DNA from 2 places in the Halomonas koreensis genome. Region 1 is predicted to be linked to the other one. Evidence: predicted binding sites of a transcription regulator. Region 1 holds the regulator's gene; the other holds the start of a gene.
What was found. Region 1 encodes FliA, which starts transcription of late flagellar genes. Its sites were predicted from a motif close to CTAAAGTTNNNNNNNNNNCNGCCGATA; they were not measured.

Region 1 (3,397 bases):
CCGCCGACACCCTGCCATTGCTGCTCGGCCGGCTGCATGGCGAGGCCCTGCCCCGCCAGGTGCGTCGCGCCTGGGAGCGGCTGCAGGCCCTGCTGCCGGACGACACCGATGCCGAGGTGCGCCAGCTGCTGGCCGCGGGCCTGGCCGCCGCCGCCTGTCACCTGGATCAGGCCGAGGACGCCGAGGCCGACGAGCTGCGCGGCGAGCTGCTGGCGCTGCCGGGCGGGCGCCGCCGGCGCCGCGAGCATGCCCTGCTGGAGGGCCTGCTGTACCTGTTCATGGCCCGTGACGCCATCCGCCACGTCGGCGCCGCGGGCCTGGAGGGCCTGCGGTGATCGCCGGGGATCAGGCGGCCGGGCTGCGCGCCTGGGCCGAGCGGGAAGGCCGGACGACCCAGGGCGCGGCGCCCGCGGCCCCGGTCGAGGCCCCCGTCGAGGCGCCGGAATCGCCCGCCGCCGAGCCGGCGCCGACCACGACCCTGGTGGTGGTCGGCCTGCCCGACACCTCGGCGGAGCAGGCGGCCCGGGTGACCGAGCTGTTCGAGGAGTGGGCCGGCCGCGGCCGCCGCTGGGTGGGCGACCCGCGGCGCTGGAAGGTGGTGCCGCTGGCCGTGTCGAGCCCCCACCTGGCGGCCCTGGCCGAGCAGCAGCCGCGCTGGGCGCTGTGGGTCGGCGGCGACGCCGAGGCCTTTCGCCGCGCCTTCGGGGTGCTGGCCCGCCTGGCGGCCGCCGGCGGGCCGCGGCGGCTGCTGGCGGTACACCCGCCCGGCATGTCGCGCCTCGGCCTGCTCGACAACCTGCGCCAGGCGGCGGGCCGCTACCTGGGCATCGACCTGCTGGTGATGGCATGAGGCGGGGCGCCATGGCGGGGGCGGCCCTGCTGGGCTGGCTGCTGGCCGCGCCGGCGTCGGCGTCGGGCAGCTGGGCCGCCGAGGCGCCCGGGGTGCGGGCCGCCGTGGCCGGCCGGGAAACCCCGAGCCGGGCACTGACGCCGCCCCCGGCGGCGGCCGGCGGGCGCGTCGTCGAGGTGCGCTGGCGCTACCGGGTGCCGGCCGGGGCCGCGCTGCGGGCCCGGCTCTGCCATCCGGCCGGCTGCGTGACGCTGCCCGCCCGGCGCGGGCGCACCCGGGCTCTGGCGGGGCTGCCCGCCGGCGAGGCGCTGCGCTTCCGCTTCGCCCCGGACGGCGCCGGCCCGGTCCGCGTCCAGGGGCTGCAGGTGATCGTCAATTATCGGTGAGGCTCGCAAGAGGCCGAGGCACGTATGTATACCGCACAAGGCAAGATCGAACAGGACACGCTGCTGGATGACTACATGCCCCTGGTGCGTCGCCAGGCCCTGGCGCTGCAGGTCCGCCTGCCGGCCAGCATCGAGCTGGACGACCTGATCCAGGCCGGCACCGTGGGCCTGCTGGAGGCCCTGGGGCGCTTCGACGCCGCCCAGGGGGCGAGCTTCGCGACCTTCGCCAGCCAGCGCATCCGCGGCGCCATGCTCGACGAACTGCGCAGCCGCGACTGGTTGCCGCGCAGCGTGCGCCGCAACGCCCGAGCCGCCGACGAGGCGGCGCGTCGCCTGGAACAGGAGCTGGGGCGACCGGCGGAGGAGACCGAGATCGCCGCCGCCCTGGACATGGACCTGGAGGCCTATCGCCGGCTGCTCAGCGACACCAACAGCGGCCAGCTGCTGCCCTTCGAGGAACTGATGGCCGAGGGCGGCGAGGGGCGCATGCTCGAGGACGGTGCCCCCGAGACGCCCTTCGCGCAGCTGGTGGATCAGCAGCAGCGCGCCCGGCTGGTGGCGGCCATCGAGGCCCTGCCCGAACGCGAGAAGCTGTTGATGGGCCTCTACTACCAGGAAGAGCTCAACCTCAAGGAGATCGGCGCCGTGCTCGGCGTCACCGAGTCCCGGGTCTGCCAGCTGCACAGCCAGGCCGTGGGGCGGCTGCGCGGCAAGCTGCGCGACGCCTGAGGCGCGGGCGAGATGTCCTCTCTCGCCGGCCATCCCTCAAGCTTTCGGCCTTCGCGCCGATGACCACTCATTGTCCGTCGTCCTAGAGACAGGGAGCCCACATGAATCCGTCCACGCTGATCGGGATCCTGGCGAGCATCGTGCTGCTGGCGAGCGTGCTGCTGTTCACCGCCGAGTCGCCGCAGAGCTTCGTCAACCTGCCGGGGCTGGCCATCGTGCTGGCCGGCACCCTGGCCGCCACCTTCATCAGCTATCCGCTCAAGGAGGTGGTGCGGGTGGTGCGCCTGGTGGGGCTGGTCTTCCGCCGCGAGAACACCTACACCCGCGACGACATCAAGGAACTGGTGGACATGTCGCGGCTGTGGTTCAAGGGCGACGTGCGGGCCGTGGAGGCGGCCCTGGAGCAGACCCGCAACCCCTTCCTGCGCACCGGCATCCAGCTGGTCATCGCCAACACCAAGGAAGAGGAGATCTTCGACCTGCTGCGCTGGCGCATCGCTCGGCTCAAGGCCCGCGAGCACGCCGAGGCGCAGATCTTCCGCACCATGGCCACCTACGCCCCGGCCTTCGGCATGATCGGCACCCTGGTGGGGCTGGTGAACATGCTCGAGGTGATGGAGGCCGGCGACCTGAACGTCATCGGGCCGCGCATGGCGGTGGCGCTGCTGACCACCTTCTACGGGATCCTGCTGGCCAACCTGGTGTTCAAGCCGATCGCCGTGAAGCTCGAGCGCCGCACCGAGGAGCGCCTGATCGCCATGAACATGGTGCTCGAGGGCATCTCGCTGATCACCAAGCGGCGCCTGCCGTCGTTCATCGAGGAGACCCTGAACTCCTTCGTCGCCAACTACCACGACGAGATCCGCGATCCCCAGCGGCCGGTGTCGCGCGACGAGGAGGCCGGCCAGGGTGCTTGATCACGACACCCGCCAGGCGATCGCGCCGCCCGCCCAGGGAGAGGGCGACGGCGAGAGCTGGCTGATGAGCTACCTGGACGTGCTGACGCTGCTGATCACGCTGTTCGTGCTGCTGCTGTCCATGGCCAGCTACGGCCTGCCCGGGGATCGGGAGGACGAGATCGCGTCCCCGGCGCGCCAGGCGGCCCTGGCCGTGGGCCAGGGGCTGAAGCCGCGTCACGAGGGCCTGCAGCCGCGCTTCCAGGGGCTCGGCATCGACGGCGTCAGCGTCGAGCGCAGCGCGCGCGGGGTCACCCTGCGCATCGAGGAGCGGCTGCTCTTCGACAGCGGCCGGGCGCGCCTCACCGAGGGCGGCCACGGGGTGCTGGCGCGCCTGGCCGAGCGGCTCGCCGGCGTCGAGGGCCAGATCTCGGTGGAGGGGCATACCGACAGCCTGCCCATCGCCACCTCCCGCTTTCCCTCCAACTGGGAGCTCTCCACCGGTCGCGCCAGCGCCGTGGTGCGCGCCCTGGCCG
Region 2 (3,397 bases), on a different contig from region 1:
GAGCAGGCTGCCGGCCTGGTCGACCACGGTGACCGCCTCGGCATTCAGGTCGGGCACGCTGCTGGCGACCAGGTGCACGATCGAGTCCACCTGGCCCTCGCCGAGGGAGCGGCCGGGGTGCAGGGTCAGCACCACCGAGGCCTTGGCCGGCTCGCGCTGGCGCACGAAGACCGAGTCCTTGGCCAGGGCCAGGTGGACCCGGGCGTCGGCCACCGGCCCCAGGGATTCCATGGAGCGCGACAGCTCGCCCTCGAGGCCGCGCTGGTAGTTGACCTGCTCGGCGAACTGGCTGATGCCGAAGGCCTGGTTCTCCATCAGTTCCAGGCCGACATTGCCACCCTGGGGCAGGCCCTGGGCGGCCAGCTGCAGGCGCAGGGTATGGACGCGGTCGGCCGGCACCATCAGGGCCTGGCCGCCCTGGCTGAACTTGTAGGGCACCTGCTGGCTGTCGAGCTCGGCGATGATCTGGCCGCCGTCGGCCTCGCTGAGGTTGCTGAACAGCACGCGGTAGGTGGACCCGCCCGCCCAGAGCAGCAGCGCGATCACCACGGCGATCACCGCGGCGCCGACGATCAGCAGGGCGACCAGGGGGCTGCCGCGCAGCTGCTGGGTCAGCCGCGCGAAGGGGGATGTGGAGGCTTGCGGCCTGCCGGAGGACGAACCGGTGGCGGTGGCGCCACTGCTCATGAGCGCCTCCCGGCATCTCGGCTGGCCGCGGGCTTGAAGGATGAGGACATCGCTGCGTTCCGTCTATCGCGATTCGCCGCCCCCGTGGGGCGGAACTGTGATGACGGCCATTATCCGTAGCCCTGTGCCACCCAAAGGTGAGAAAAGCCTGACTTTTGGTCGGCAATTGGCGGCATGGCGGCCCCGGCCGGGCTGCTAGCCTGACGCTCACTGAGATCATCACGACCCGGAGGTCATCGAATGAGCGCGCCCGCCCTCGCTTCCGCCCTCGCCCAGATGCAGTCCCTGGCCACCCAGGCCGGCGACGCCGCCGCCGGGCAGCGCCTGTCCACCGTGGCCGGCGACCAGGACGGCTTCGCCGGCGAGCTCAAGGCCTCCATCCAGCGCATCAACCAGCTCAAGCTGCAGGCCGGCGACACCGCGCGCGCCTTCCAGGCCGGCGAGCCGGGCGTCGAGCTGGACGACCTGATGGTCGACATGCAGAAGGCCAGCGTGGCCTCCGAGATGGGCGTCCAGGTCCGCAACCGGCTGGTCACCGCCTACAAGGACGTGATGAACATGCAGGTCTGATCAGGCCTCCTCGCGGATCAGCTGGCCCTGCACCTCCTCCAGCCGCTCGGCCACCCGCAGTACCTCCTCGGCGGGGATCTGGCGGATCAGCTCGCCGGTCTCCCGGTCCACCAGTCGCGTGATCAGGCGCGAGCTGTCCTCCTGTAGCTCGAACTCCACGCCGTAGGGGCGCATCACCTCGTTGACGCGCTGGACGGGCGCCACCAGCTCGCCCCGTTGCGGCGCCTGCTCGGCCGCGGTCTCGGGCGCCTCTCCCGGCGCCCAGGTCGCCAGGACGGTTTCCACGCGGCGACGCGTCGGCGTGGCCTCCGTCGATGGGGTAGACGCGGCGGCGGCGCTCTCGTTCACGGAAGGTGTCATGGACGCGATTCCTTTTGTTCTGCCAATGGTCCGATTCGTTACCGGTTATCGGCCGATGTCGGCGTCGCTTTAGCCCGATCCCGTGGCCGCGTCGTCTGCCGCCTCGCCATCGGAATGTCATGAAGCGCTGATATAACACCGCGTCAGGCCGGTAGCCGGCCGTCCGACCATCAGCGACAGGATCTCCGATGCGACTTCTCGATCGACTGACCATCCGGCTCAGCTGGAGCCTGGTACTGATCGCCTTCGGGGCGATCATCCTGGGCACCGGGGGCCTGGGGCTCTACGCCAACCACCATGGCCACGCCGCCTTCACGGACCTGCGCGAGCGCCAGGCGCAGCAATCCCGCGCCCTGCACCAGGCCTATATCGCCACCCTCCGGGCCCAGGTCGCGATGGATCGCGCCGCCCACCTGCTGCGCGTGCCCTCCTTCGATCGCCCCGGTCCGGTCATCGAGCAGGCCCAGGCCTACATGGACGAGGCCAAGGCGGCCTTCGAGCGCTTCCGCGCGGTGCCCGTCGCCGACGGCCAGCAGGAGGCGGTGGAGGCCCTGACCTCGCGTTTCCAGTCGCTGTTCAGCACCGGCCTGTCGCTGCAGCTGATGCTGCTCGAGGAGGAGGACCCGGGCGGCTACGACTCCGGCAAGTCCCGGGTGGCCGACATGAGCCAGGCCTTCATGGACGGGGCCGATGCCTTCTTCGCCGCGGCGGCCGAGCGTGGCGACGCCCTGGCCGGGCGCTTCAACGCCATGGCGGACTGGCTCAACCTGGCCCTGGGCGCGGCCCTGGCGGGCGCGCTGCTGCTGGTGCTGGTGGTGGTCTGGGGCGTGCGGGCCAACGTCATCCGGCCGCTGTCGCGGATCATCGACCACTTCCGCCGCCTCGCCGACGGCGACCTGGCGACCCCGGTGGAGGGCCGCGGCGACAACGAGATCGGCCAGCTCTATGCCGAGCTGGATGGCATGCGCCGGGCGCTGGCGGAGACCGTGGAGCGGGTGCGCGACGGCGGTGACCGGGTGCTCGACAACGCCGCTCGCCTGAGCGAGGGCAACCAGGAGCTCGCGGCGCGCACCCAGCAGCAGGCCGCGTCCCTCGAGCAGACCGCCTCCAGCCTGGACGAGATGACCGCCTCGGTGGCCGAGACCGCCGGCCATGTGCGCGAGGCCAACGCCCTGGCCGACCAGGCCACGGACAAGGCCCGGCAGGGCAGCGACGGCGTGAGCGCCTTCGTCGAGACCATGGGCGAGATCCGCGAGCGATCGACTCGCATCGGCGAGATCGTCGGCCTGATCGACGATATCGCCTTCCAGACCAACCTGCTGGCGCTCAATGCCTCGGTGGAGGCCGCCCGGGCGGGCGAGCACGGGCGCGGCTTCGCGGTGGTGGCCGGCGAGGTCCGCCAGCTGGCCTCGCGCAGCGCCCAGGCGGCGCGCGAGATCCGCGAGCTCATCGAGGCTTCCCGGGCCAGCGTCGAGCGCGGCAACGGCCTGTCCCACCGGGCCAGCGAGGACATGGTCGCGATCCTCGACGCCACCCGCGGCCTCGGCGAGCGCATCGATCGCATCGCCCAGGCCGCGACCGAGCAGCACCGCGGCCTGGACCAGGTCAACCAGGCGATGCACCAGATGGGCAGCGTCACCCAACGCAACACCGCCATGGTCGAGCGGGCCAATCGCGCCGCCGAGGCCCTGGAGGACGAGGCCGGACGCATGCGCGACTTCACCGCCCGCTTCCGTCTGCCGGAGGCCGGCGCCCGGCCGGCGGCGATCGCGGTCGACGC

Region 2: a site for FliA is predicted at 1,664-1,690, ahead of QC818_RS06575 (flagellar protein FlaG). Genes of this name have one in related genera too.

Annotation. Positions count from the first base shown of each region.
Region 1 is NZ_JARWAK010000006.1:140,730-144,126, reverse strand. Features, by position in the region: gene flhF (flagellar biosynthesis protein FlhF) at 1-335, shown strand, start outside; gene QC818_RS08890 (hypothetical protein) at 332-850, shown strand; gene QC818_RS08885 (flagellar protein FlhE) at 847-1,236, shown strand; gene QC818_RS08880 (RNA polymerase sigma factor FliA) at 1,261-1,965, shown strand; gene QC818_RS08875 (motility protein A) at 2,067-2,882, shown strand; gene QC818_RS08870 (OmpA/MotB family protein) at 2,875-3,397, shown strand, end outside.
Region 2 is NZ_JARWAK010000004.1:147,145-150,541, reverse strand. Features, by position in the region: gene fliF (flagellar basal-body MS-ring/collar protein FliF) at 1-687, opposite strand, end outside; gene fliE (flagellar hook-basal body complex protein FliE) at 928-1,257, shown strand; gene QC818_RS06575 (flagellar protein FlaG) at 1,258-1,617, opposite strand; gene QC818_RS06570 (methyl-accepting chemotaxis protein) at 1,806-3,397, shown strand, end outside.